Regions from separate parts of the Candidatus Enterococcus dunnyi genome, predicted to be linked through region 3. Evidence: predicted binding sites of a transcription regulator. Region 3 holds the regulator's gene; each other region holds the start of a gene.
The links. Region 3 encodes LexA, which represses DNA repair genes until DNA is damaged. Its sites were predicted from a motif close to CNAACANNTGTTNG; they were not measured.

Region 1: a site for LexA is predicted at 1,785-1,798, ahead of ruvA (Holliday junction branch migration protein RuvA). Genes of this name have one in related genera too.
Region 2: a site for LexA is predicted at 1,994-2,007, ahead of A5889_RS04760 (replication-associated recombination protein A). Genes of this name have one in related genera too.

What each region holds. Positions count from the first base shown of each region.
Region 1 covers NZ_CP147246.1:1,760,681-1,764,973, reverse strand. Annotated here, with positions in the region: gene A5889_RS08260 (peptide ABC transporter substrate-binding protein) at 2-1,675, shown strand; gene ruvA (Holliday junction branch migration protein RuvA) at 1,860-2,471, shown strand; gene ruvB (Holliday junction branch migration DNA helicase RuvB) at 2,484-3,494, shown strand; gene A5889_RS08245 (hypothetical protein) at 3,566-4,293, opposite strand, start outside.
Region 2 covers NZ_CP147246.1:1,003,935-1,008,227, forward strand. Annotated here, with positions in the region: gene prmA (50S ribosomal protein L11 methyltransferase) at 1-742, opposite strand, end outside; gene A5889_RS04750 (DUF3013 family protein) at 755-1,240, opposite strand; partial or broken gene A5889_RS04755 (DNA-3-methyladenine glycosylase) at 1,176-1,875, opposite strand; gene A5889_RS04760 (replication-associated recombination protein A) at 2,052-3,341, shown strand; RNA gene ssrS (6S RNA) at 3,404-3,597, shown strand; gene A5889_RS04770 (hypothetical protein) at 3,665-3,943, shown strand; gene A5889_RS04775 (universal stress protein) at 4,152-4,293, shown strand, end outside.
Region 3 covers NZ_CP147246.1:257,119-261,411, forward strand. Annotated here, with positions in the region: gene A5889_RS01220 (ABC-F family ATP-binding cassette domain-containing protein) at 1-252, shown strand, start outside; gene A5889_RS01225 (thymidylate synthase) at 265-1,212, shown strand; gene A5889_RS01230 (dihydrofolate reductase) at 1,232-1,741, shown strand; gene lexA (transcriptional repressor LexA) at 1,785-2,405, opposite strand; gene A5889_RS01240 (DUF896 family protein) at 2,652-2,894, shown strand; gene tkt (transketolase) at 2,993-4,293, shown strand, end outside.

The DNA of each region.
Region 1 (4,293 bases), 1.5 Mb from region 3:
AATGAAAAAATCGAAGATGACTAAATTGATCAGTGTTATGATGTTGTCGACACTTGCTTTAGCAGCATGTGGAGGCGGAGGAAAAACCGATTCGACAGGTAGCAGTACTGGAGGGAAAAAAGCTAGTGGGGAACAGCTTTTTAGAGTAGTTGTGCAACAAGAAATGCCAAGTGCTGATTTATCAGTCGCAACGAATACAATTAGCTTTTCGGCGTTAAACAACGTTTATGAAGGGTTATATCGTCTAGATGAGAACAGCAAACCTCAGCCGGCTGGTGCTATTGAAATGGCTGAAAAAAGTGAGGACGGACTGACATATAAATTCAAACTTAGAGAAGATGCTAAATGGTCTAATGGAGATCCTGTAGTGGCAGCAGACTATGTGTATGGCTGGCAACGTACAGCAGATCCTAAAACTGCAGCAGAATATGCCTACATGTTTGAATTAGTGAAGAACGGGGCAGATGTCTCAGCAGGTAAAAAAGGGCTTGATGAGCTTGGGATCAAAGCGAATGGCGATCATGAATTAGAAGTAACATTGGAGCAGACAACACCTTATTTCGATTACTTATTAGCATTTCCATCGTTCTTCCCGCAAAATAAAAAAGTAGTGGAAGAACAAGGGAAAGACTATGCAACGAAGAGTGAAGCATCTGTTTACAATGGTCCATTCACATTGACTGATTTTGATGGTCCAGGAACAGATACAGAATGGTCATATACAAAAAATGATCAATATTGGGATAAAGACACTGTACAATTAGATAAAATCGAAGTGAAAGTGGTCAAAGAAGCACCAACCTCTCTAAACTTATTCCAAGATGGTCAGACAGATGACGTTATTTTAAGTGGTGAACTGGCTCAGCAAATGGCAGATGATCCACAATTAGTCATCCAAAAAGAAGCCCGTACTTCTTACTTGGAATTTAACCAAAGGGATGCAGATTCTCCTTACCATAATGAGAACTTAAGAAAAGCAATTTCTTACTCTATCGATCGTGATGCTGTTGTTGACCGAATTTTAGGTGATGGGTCTATTGCTTCAACAGGGTTAGTGCCGGAAGGAATGTCGTTCTCGCCAAAAGACAATAAAGATTTCGCAGAAGAAAACAAAGGAATCTTGAAATCCGACAAAGAACAAGCGAAAAAATACTGGGAAGCAGCGAAAAAAGAACTGGGCATCGATTCATTCAAATTCGATATTGTCGGAGATGATACAGACTCGACGAAGAAAATCTTAGAATATATTCAGGGTGCTGTGAAAGAAAACCTTGACGGTGTAGATGTAACAGTGACCAATGTACCATTTACCGTTCGTTTAGATCGTGGTAAAAACGGTGATTTCGAAGTGATCATGGGCGGTTGGGGTGCTGATTATGCAGACCCAAGCAGTTTCACTGATTTATTTGTAACTGGTGGCGCGTATAATAGAGGCCGTTACTCAAATAAAGAATATGATACTTTAGTACAGGATTCTGGTAAAAAGAATGCTGCAGATCCTGAAAAACGTTGGGATGACATGGTTCAGGCTGAAAAGCTGATCCTTGATGAAATGGGTGTTGCTCCAGTTTATCAAAAAGCGGAAGCTCACCTACGGAACTCAAAAGTCAAAGGTGTCGTTGCACATGGTGCTGGCGCAACTTACGATTATAAATGGACGTATATTTCTGAATAATCATAGAAAAAATAGGCTAGCCTTAAGGTCAATCTTACAGGCTAGCCTATTTTGCTCAGAATAAGCGTATTTTTGATGCTACTTCTTTTCTCTAACTTGTGTTAAAATGGAAACGTATGTGCGTGTCAGCACAAAAATATGCTGAATAAAATGTTGGAACAGTATCGCTTAGAAAGGTGAAATTATGTACGAATATATCCTTGGTAAAGTGACCTTTATCAGTCCTTATTATATTGTTGTAGAAACAAACGGCATCGGCTATCAAATCTCAGTAGGCAATCCTTACCGCTATTCAGGAAAGACAGAACTGGAGATCAAGATCTATGTTCATCAAGTCATTCGTGAAGATGCCCATACGTTATATGGCTTTAGTGATCTAGATGAGAAACAGCTCTTTTTGAAGTTAATCAGTGTTTCAGGGATTGGTCCCAAAAGTGCGCTGGCGATCATGGCATCTGAAGATCATGGCGGTTTGATCAATGCGATCGAAAGTGAAGACGCGAAATATTTGACGAAATTCCCAGGAGTAGGGAAAAAGACTGCTCAGCAAATGGTGCTGGATCTAAAAGGCAAACTCGGTGAATTAGAGACATCAGACGCAGCGGTTGAAGCGATGGCGCAGACACCACAAGCATCTTCGAATAATCAGGCATTGACAGAAGCATTAGAAGCGCTTAGTGCTTTAGGCTACAGTGAAAAAGAAATCAAACGAATCACACCAAGTTTAGAAGGTTTAGGCGTTCAGCCAACAGATGAATATTTACGTAATGCATTGAAATTGATGATGAAGCGTTAAGGAGGAAGAGCTATGACTGAAGATGAGAGATTACTTTCAGCGCAAAGCAGCGAAGGTGAAGAGTCACTGGAAAAATCACTACGTCCGCAATTTCTCGAACAATATATCGGTCAGGATAAAGTAAAACAAGAGTTGACGATTTATATCGAAGCCGCTCGAACACGTGAGGAAGCTTTGGATCATACCCTTTTATATGGCCCTCCTGGTTTGGGGAAGACAACAATGGCAATGGTCATCGCCAATGAAATGAATGTCAATATCCGTACAACTAGCGGGCCTGCGATCGAACGAGCAGGCGATTTAGTGGCTATCTTGAACGAGCTGGAGCCCGGAGATGTGTTATTTATTGATGAAATCCATCGACTGCCTCGTTTAGTAGAGGAAATGCTATATTCAGCAATGGAAGATTTTTATGTGGATATCATGGTTGGACAGGGAACGACTGCTCATCCCGTTCATTTTCCTTTACCGCCGTTTACATTGATCGGTGCGACAACTCGAGCAGGAATGCTCTCGGCACCACTTAGAGACCGTTTTGGAATCATTTCACATATGGAGTATTACGAGACGAAAGATTTGAAAGAAATCGTTCAACGTTCAGCCGACATTTTTCAGACAGAAATCGTTGAAGAAGGCGCCTTTGAAATTGCTCGACGTTCTCGCGGCACGCCTAGAATTGCTAACCGTTTGTTGAAACGTGTTCGTGATTTTGCTCAGGTGCAGTCAAATGGTGTGATCGATCGAATGATTGCCGATCAAGCACTGACCCTTTTGCAGGTGGATCATGAAGGATTGGATTATGTCGATCAAAAGTTGCTGAAAACGATGATTGAATTGTATGGCGGCGGACCAGTGGGATTAAGTACGATCGCAGTCAATATCAGTGAAGAAACTGAAACAGTCGAAGATATGTACGAACCCTATCTGATACAAAAAGGATTTATCAAAAGAACGCCAAGAGGACGTATTGCCACACCACTGGCGTATGAACATTTTGGCTATGACTCTTATTATTCAGAATAAATTAGTAAAAAATAAGACACATAGAATTGTCATTGAAGCAATTCTATGTGTCTCATTTTTTGTCTATTTTTTTAGAATTCTACGATATATTTGTAGTTGATCACTAATGGAGTACCATCTTTGTAAGCAACAAAATCAGTTCTGTCTGCACCCATATAATCAGATTCAGCTCCAGGGAAATCGATTTTTAGATCGTCAACTTTAACTAAAGAACCAACCTCAGTTGGGTGAACGACTTCTTGATATAAAACATAGTCTTTTGTATTGTCGTCGTATACATAGTGACGGGCAATTACAGGAACGATATATTGAGAAGTTGCTCCAGAGAAAATAACTTCATGAGTACCATTTTTCTTCAGTTGTGATACTTCATTTTTTTCAACGCAAACGCTAGGATTTGTCCGAGTTGCTTTTACGGTTGCATTTTCGAAAGATTTGTCAATATCCCCTAAAAGTCCACCATTTGCGAAATAGACACTTTCCGGATCAGATGACCAGTTATAGTTAGCCATATTCTTCATGTTTCTAGCCACTGTTTTGTAATTAGAAGTTAGATTAAGAGGAACATCATCCGTAATGATTAGATTTGCTTCTTTGTACTCTTCACGAACTACAGCTCCATTATATGCGCGCAGCATTTGTTTGTCTGCATGTAAAGCAGATAAAGAACTATTGATATCGTGAGAAATACCTGTGATTGAGCTCCCTGCATCTTCTGCTTGAATATGTGCAATGATTGAACGAGCTCCAGCAACTTTCCCTTCACCGATAACTGTAGCACCTTTCCATGCATAGATAT
Region 2 (4,293 bases), 750 kb from region 3:
TTGCAACGATCACGTCTGCTTCGATCGTTACATTATTGAGTAAATCATTCGCTGAGACGTAGACATCATCAGCAACTGGATTAAGCGCCATATTTTCTTTAGCTGCAGTCACTGCAACATCATCTAAGTCAAATGCATGGACTTCTTTTGCGCCTAAATACTTACTAGCAATACTTAATACTCCAGAGCCTGTCCCTACATCAAGCACTGTCTCTCCACCACGCAAAACTGTTTCCAATGCTTGCAAAGTCAAACGAGTGGTTGGATGGGTCCCTGTTCCAAAAGCCATTCCAGGATCTAACGTGATGATCTTTTCTGCAGTATCTGTTGTCTCGTATTTTTCCCAACTTGGGACGATTGTTAGAAAACGAGTCACACGTACAGGATGATAATATTTTTTCCACGCTGTAGCCCAGTCGCTTTCTGCTACCTCGCTGATCAGCATTTCATTCTTGCCGATACTCAAGCCAAATTCTGGTAAGCGTGCGATACTTTCTTTGATAAAGGGCAAAATTTCTGGTAAAAAAGTTGTTTCAGGAAAGTAAGCCATTACTAAAGCACCCTCTTTGATATGCGTAAACTGTTCTTTATCTAAGAGTTCACCATACAAATCGCTTTGAAAGTTTTCAACATCCAATGCATCTTCGATCGCTACGCCGCTTGCACCAGCTTCCATCATGATATTTGAGATTGCCTCTACTGCTTCACTAGCTGTTTCTACTTTTACTTCCGTCCATTTCATAAACACACCTCTTTAATAGCTTGGATAAGCGATATATGTATCGCCATCAGCTGTTTGATAGTTTTGTACTGCTTCATTAAATGCTGTCTCAGACCATTTCAATTCAAAAATCTCTTGTTCTTCATCTGTCAAAAAATCTAATAAGTCACTTTGACCTTCGTTTAAGACTTCATTTAAGTAATCAACAAGACCATCTAAAATAGATTGCTTGATTCCTTTTTTTCCTTCATATGGAATCACAGCTAGATAATCTTCTTCATCCACTACGCTCTTTTCAGGATTAAATAATAAAATACCATCTTCAAATTCAATGATCTCCTCTTCTGACAAGGTTCCTGAAGCATCATCGATTTGTTCATGTGCACTATTTTCAGCAAATAAACGAAAAACGACTTCGATTGAATGATTTTTAGTATTCCAATCAAGAGCTACATCATATTCTGTGATTTTCTTTGTTAATTGTTGATCCAAATAAGTCAATATTGTTGGTTTTTTCATTCTATTTCTTCCTTCCAGCCAAACGTTTTTTGATCGATATCACTTCTTTTTTGTTTAGAGATATAAGGATTTCCAGAAACTACATATCTCAAAGGTAATTCTGTCCAAATTCCTTTATTGGGAATGCCTATTCTAGGAAGGGCCATAATTTTTTTCGGCTGTTTTCTTTTTTCAGGAACGATCCGAAGTGTACTGTCAAAGATCGATTGTCCATATGAATCTTTGGTAATACCTAAGGCACTGACTAATTTTCCTGGACCATTTGATAGCTCTGCACCTTTTCTACCATTACGATTCGCTTCCATTAGTTCAAGCCCTTCGACAGGTTCGATCGCCCGGATCATGACTCCTTGCGGTATGCCTTTATCTTTTGTGACCATATTCAAGATCAAATGGGTGTGCATCGTATATAAATAGATTGTTCCTGGTTTCTCATACATCGCCCTTAATCTAGGTGTTTTTCGTAGCCCAAAGCTGTGGGCTGCTTCGTCATCAGGCCCCAAATAAGCCTCTGTATCCACAATATAGCCGGCTAGTGTACCTGCTTCTGTTTTATGCTCTAAATACATGCCCAATAAAAACTGAGCGATCTCTTCTGTTGTTTTTGTATTAAAAAAATGGATCGTTTCATTCATTATTTTTCACCACTTTCTATCATACACGAAATAGCTGTCATTATCCATTGAACAACGAACAATTCGTGTGATAAATCAATAATTTCTCTCTATAAATCATCTGAATTCCAGCCGATAACAAACATACGTTCTTTATGGTATAATAGTAATCATAGAACAAAAAAGGAGGTTCAACGATGCAGCAGCCTTTAGCTTATCGTATGCGTCCGCGCAACTTAGATGAAGTTGTAGGACAAGAACATCTTGTCGGTCCTGGAAAAATCATTCGTAGAATGGTTGAAGCAAAAATGCTATCATCAATGATTTTGTATGGTCCTCCTGGAACCGGAAAAACAAGTATCGCTAGTGCTATCGCCGGCTCTACAAACTATGCCTTTCGCATGTTGAATGCCGCAACAGATACAAAAAAAGACTTACAGATCGTCGCAGAAGAAGCAAAAATGAGCGGCACTGTGATTTTACTTTTAGATGAAGTACATCGCTTAGATAAAACAAAACAAGATTTCTTATTGCCCCATTTAGAAAACGGTCGTATCATCATGATCGGCGCAACAACTGAAAATCCTTATATTACGATCAATCCGGCGATCAGAAGCAGAACACAAATTTTTGAAGTCAAGCCTTTAAACGAAACAGATATTCAAAAGGCAATCAACGATGCTTTAACTGATAAAGAGCGCGGTTTAGGAGATTATCCTGTGCTGTTAGAAGACAAAGCCCTTCAGCATCTATCTCGTGCTACTAACGGCGACCTGCGCAGTGCTTTAAATGGCTTAGAGCTTGCTGTAAAATCGACACCTGAAACAAAGGACAAAAAAATCGATATCACTCTTTCGATCATAGAAGAATGTGTTCAAAGAAAAGCTCTGACTCATGATAAAGATGGTGACGCACATTATGATGTTATTTCCGCTTTTCAAAAATCGATTCGCGGCAGTGATGTCGATGCTGCTCTCCATTATTTGGCCCGCTTAGTTGAGGCTGGTGACTTACCAATCATCTGCAGGCGTTTAATGGTCATCGCTTATGAAGACATCGGTCTTGGTAACCCGGCCGCGGCGGCACGAACAGTCACTGCAGTTCAAGCAGCTGAAAAGCTAGGCTTTCCGGAAGCACGGATCCCTTTGGCAAGTGTCGTTATCGATCTTTGTTTATCTCCTAAATCAAATTCAGGGATCAATGCGATCGATGCCGCACTGGCAGATATACGAGATGGAAAAGCAGGAGAAGTTCCTGACCATCTGCGGGATAGTCACTATTCTGGTGCAAAAGATTTACAACGCGGGCTTGGCTACAAATACCCACACAATTTTGAACATGCTTGGGTCGATCAGCAATATTTGCCTGACAAAATAAAAAATGCTCATTATTATGAACCAATAGATACAGGAAAGTACGAACAGGCTTTACATCAGCAGTACCAACGGATCTTGGACTGGAAAAAAGCCGGTAAAAAAACAAAATAAAACAGGCTGAAATTCAAGCTCTCTCGTTGCTGTTTAAATCATGTTGTGCTATTATAAAGATGGTAAATCTGTGATGTGCGCGTTGTCTTTTTTGTGTGTTGACCGAACATTTTATTGATATCTTGGGATCCTTCTGGTACCTAAGCTGGTAACATGCCTTATCATTTGGTAGTTCGAAGCTGTCAGTCGTGGAACCCACCTGCTTTGTTTGCGGGTTCAATACTATAGGACGAATAACGGCATCGACGGATTTTCCTTTTTTATTAGCTAGTTGAACAATTTGCTCTAGTGCAAATTGTTTTTTCTTTGATGGAGGTTATATAGTGATTCGCCTACTTATCTTTGCATCTGTTGTTTTACTCGTAGTCATCAGTGTTTTCTTATTAAAGAAATCCTCTGTATTTTTGCCCTTGATGCCAAACGATGATCCTGACGAAAATAGACAGTTTCTACATCAATTCGGCGTATTCTATTTGATACTGGCCGCCATTGGTCTTTTAGTAGGGGTCGTCAATTTGACATTTTTTTCTTTATTTTACATATTCGGATTACTTGTTATTTCAACTGTATTCAGTGTGATGCTTGCCAAGAAGATTCTTTGATGATTCTTCTTTTTTTATTTTCTTTTTTAACGATTTTGCTTTACAATTAAACTATAGAGACCGATAAATACATTTTTTAGTTTCACTACTACTGTCTACTATGAGAAGTATACAGCGTGCTTGTTGCTTGCTCATAAAAATATTCGCTGTTTTTTTACAGCACCGCTTATCTGCAGTAATTAAGTGCAGGAGCGAAAGGAGTGGTCAAATGTTACAAAATTATCGTAAAATCATGGTCGCCGTAGATGGATCGACAGAAGCAGAACTAGCTTTTCAAAAGGCTATGAACGTCGCAATGAGAAACGATGCAGAATTACTACTTGCTCATGTGATCGATACACGTGCTTTTC
Region 3 (4,293 bases):
AAACAAGTTCAAGTGACCGAAAAAAAAGAAAAAGTAAAATTGACCTATATGGAACAAAAAGAATGGGCTACAATTGAAACTGAAATCAGTGAACTAGAAAATCGTTCAGCTCAACTTGGAGAAGAGATGAATCACCAAGGAGATGATTTCACAAAGCTTCAGCAGTTGCAGGCAGAATTGACGTCTGTTGAACAACAATTGGAAGAAAAATTGGAACGTTGGGAATATTTGAGTGAATTTGCAGAAAATTAGGAGGCAATAACGATGGAAGAAGCATACTTAGCGCTGGGCCGTAAAATTTTAGAAGAGGGTCATGTAAAAGAAGACCGGACTGGAACTGGAACCAAAAGTATTTTTGGTCATCAAATGCGTTTTGATTTATCCCAAGGGTTTCCATTGCTTACGACAAAACGAGTTCCTTTTGGCTTGATCAAAAGTGAGTTGTTGTGGTTTTTAAAAGGAGACACGAATATCCGTTACTTATTGGAGCACAATAATCATATTTGGGACGAATGGGCTTTTGAGCGATACATCAAAAGTGAAGACTATCAAGGGCCGGATATGACTGATTTTGGTCGTAGAGTTTTAGTGGATGACGCATTCAAAATAAGCTATGAGGCTGAACATAAAGCGTTTTGTGAAAAGATCGTATCAGACGACGGATTTGCAGCTAAGTATGGAGAACTTGGTAATATTTATGGCGCACAGTGGCGGCATTGGGAAACAAAAGATGGTGGATTTATCGATCAATTGAAAAATGTCATTGAGATGATCAAAACAACACCGGATTCTCGTCGATTGATCGTTTCTGCTTGGAATCCAGAAGATGTACCGTCAATGGCTTTACCACCCTGTCATACCATGTTTCAATTTTATGTGAATGATGGTAAATTAAGCTGTCAATTATATCAACGTAGCGGGGATGTTTTTCTAGGAGTACCATTTAATATTGCTAGTTATGCGTTATTGACTCATTTGATTGCTCATGAAACTGGCTTAGAAGTTGGGGATTTCGTTCATACACTAGGTGATGCGCATTTGTATACAAATCATGTTGATCAAATGAAACAGCAGCTTTCGAGAGAGCTTCGTTCATTTCCTACACTTAAATTAAACCAAGAGAAAGAATCTGTTTTTGATTTTGAAATGGAAGATATCGTGATTGAAGGATACGATCCTCATCCAGCAATCAAAGCACCTATCGCCGTCTAAGATTTGAAAGGAGCACCTTATGTTAGCAGCTATCTGGGCACAAGATGAACAGGGAACGATCGGAAAGAACAATCGATTACCATGGCATCTGCCGAATGATCTAAAATTTTTTAAGCAAATGACGGAGGATAATACAATCGTCATGGGAAGAAAAACTTTTGAAGGGATGGGAGGTCGTCCGCTGCCTAATCGCCAAACGATCGTTATGACTAGGGACAAAGACTATCAGGCTTCTGGTGTTATTGTTGTTCATGATATAGACGAAGTATTGGCCTACGCCCAAGAATTTTCAGGAATTACGTTTATTGCTGGAGGTTCCGCAGTCTACGAAGAATTTTTGCCGTACTGTGACGTTTTATATCGTACAGTGATCAACCATACTTTTGATGGAGATTCAGTATTTCCAGAAGTTTCTTGGGAAGATTGGACATTGATCAATCTTAGCCCAGGTGAGCAGGACGAGCAGAATCACTATCCTTATCAATTTGAAACATATCAAAGGAAAGTCTGCCCAGAGCAGGAAAATTAGAAAAAGTTAGCAGATCTTATAAAAAGATCTGCTAACTTTTTTATTAAATATGATTGCGATATAAACCAACAACTTTACCAAGGATACTGACATTAGGCAGAATAATTGGTTCTAATGCGTCATTTTCAGGTTGTAGGCGAATATGGTCTGTTTCCTTAAAGAACCGTTTGCATGTCGCTTCATCTTCATCCGTCATCGCAATAACGATGTCCCCATTTGCTGCAGCACTTTGTTTACGAACGATGACTTGATCGCCGTCTAGTATTCCCGCATTGATCATACTTTCTCCGCGGATCGTCAACATGAATAGGGAATTTTCTTCGGATTGTAAATCAGGAGGCAATGGGAAAAAGTCAGATGCCTCTTCAACAGCCAGAATTGGTTCACCGGCGGTAACTACTCCTAACATAGGAATGACGGATGGCTTGATGCCGATTTTTTCTAAGCCTTCAGCAGTCAACTCGATTGCTCTAGGCTTTGTTGGATCTCGTTGGATCAATCCTTTTTTCTCTAAACGTGCTAAATGTCCATGAACGGTAGAGGTAGAAGAAAGATCTACTGCTTTTCCGATTTCTCGAACGGTTGGGGGGTATCCTTTAAGTTCGACTTGCTCATATATATATTTTAATACTTCGACTTGTCTTGTATCTGTACGTTTCACCAAAACCCGCACCTTCTTTCAATTTATAAATTTAGTGTACCATAGAATTCTTTAGGAATCAAACAAGCGTTCGTGTTTTTTGTTGAAAGTATTATTAAATGTGAAAAAAGGGGCGAGAACATGGTTTTATCTAGAATATAGTTGTATTTTTATAGCACATCTTATAAGATAGACATGGAAAGTAAACTCTTATTTCTTATGTAATTACTATCTTAATTTTGATGACCTTTTATTAAAGGAGGACAATGAATGCTATCAGCAGAAAAAATGAACCGTATCAACGAGCTTGCTAAAAAAGCGAAAGAAAGCGGATTATCAGAAATTGAAAAAGAAGAACAAAATCAACTTAGACAAGAATATTTGGCTACATTCCGCAGCGGTATGCGTCATCATATCGAAGGAATGAAAGTTGTAGACCCAGAAGGAAAAGATGTGACCCCAGATAAATTGAAGAAAATCCAAAAACAAAAAGGGCTGCATAATAGAAAATAATTTCAGTTTTTTTTACTGAAAGTAATTGCTTTCATAAAAGAAATACGCTAAAATGGATTTAATAAAGGTAAAAAAAACCTAAATAGGAGATGATTTTTTTGTTCGACAACACTGATCAATTAGGCGTCAATACCATTCGTACCTTAAGTATCGAAGCGATCCAAAAAGCTAATTCAGGTCATCCTGGATTACCAATGGGGGCAGCACCTATGGCCTATGCACTTTGGACAAAACATTTAAAAGTAAATCCTAAAACTTCAAGAAACTGGGCTGACAGAGACCGGTTCATTCTTTCTGCTGGTCATGGTTCGGCGATGTTATATAGTTTGCTTCATTTAGCAGGCTATAACCTTTCTATCGATGATTTGAAAGGGTTCCGTCAATGGGAAAGCCTAACTCCTGGTCACCCTGAAGTCCATCACACAGATGGTGTTGAAGCAACGACTGGTCCATTAGGTCAAGGTATTGCGATGGCTGTAGGAATGGCAATGGCTGAAGCACATACTGCTGCAGTTTATAATCGTGACAGCTTCCCTGTGATCGATCACTACACTTATGCACTTTGCGGTGATGGTGACTTGATGGAAGGTGTTTCTCAAGAAGCAAGTTCAATGGCTGGTCATATGAAACTCGGTAAATTGATCGTGTTATATGATTCAAATGATATTTCATTAGATGGTCCAACGTCTAAAGCATTCACTGAAAATGTCGGTGCACGCTATGAAGCTTATGGCTGGCAGCATATCCTCGTAAAAGATGGAAATGACCTAGAAGCTATTTCAAAAGCAATCGAAGCAGCCAAAGCTGAGACTGACAAACCCACATTGATCGAAGTGAAAACAGTGATTGGATTTGGCTCACCTAAAGAAGGAACGTCAGCTGTTCATGGAGCACCCCTGGGAGCAGAAGGTATTACTGCAGCGAAAGCAGTGTACGGCTGGGATTATCCAGATTTTACAGTTCCAGATGAAGTTGCAGCACGTTTCAAAGAAACAGTAGTTGATGAAGGCGAAAAGGCTGAGAACAAATGGAATGCAATGTTTGAGAACTATACAAAAGAACATCCTGAACTAGCAAAACAATTCAAACAAGCTTTTGCAGATGAACTTCCTGAAAATTGGGATAGTGAGTTGCCAAGTTATGAAGTTGGAACTAGTGCAGCAAGCCGTGTGACTAGTAAAGAAACGATTCAAGCTCTATCTAAAGCTATTCCTAGCTTCTGGGGCGGATCTGCTGATTTATCGGCCTCAAACAATACAATGGTTGCTGCTGAAAAAGATTTTGAACCTGGACAATATGAAGGCCGCAATATTTGGTTCGGTGTTCGTGAATTTGCTATGGCGGCGGCTATGAACGGTATTCAGCTACACGGAGGAAGCCGTATTTACGGAGGAACATT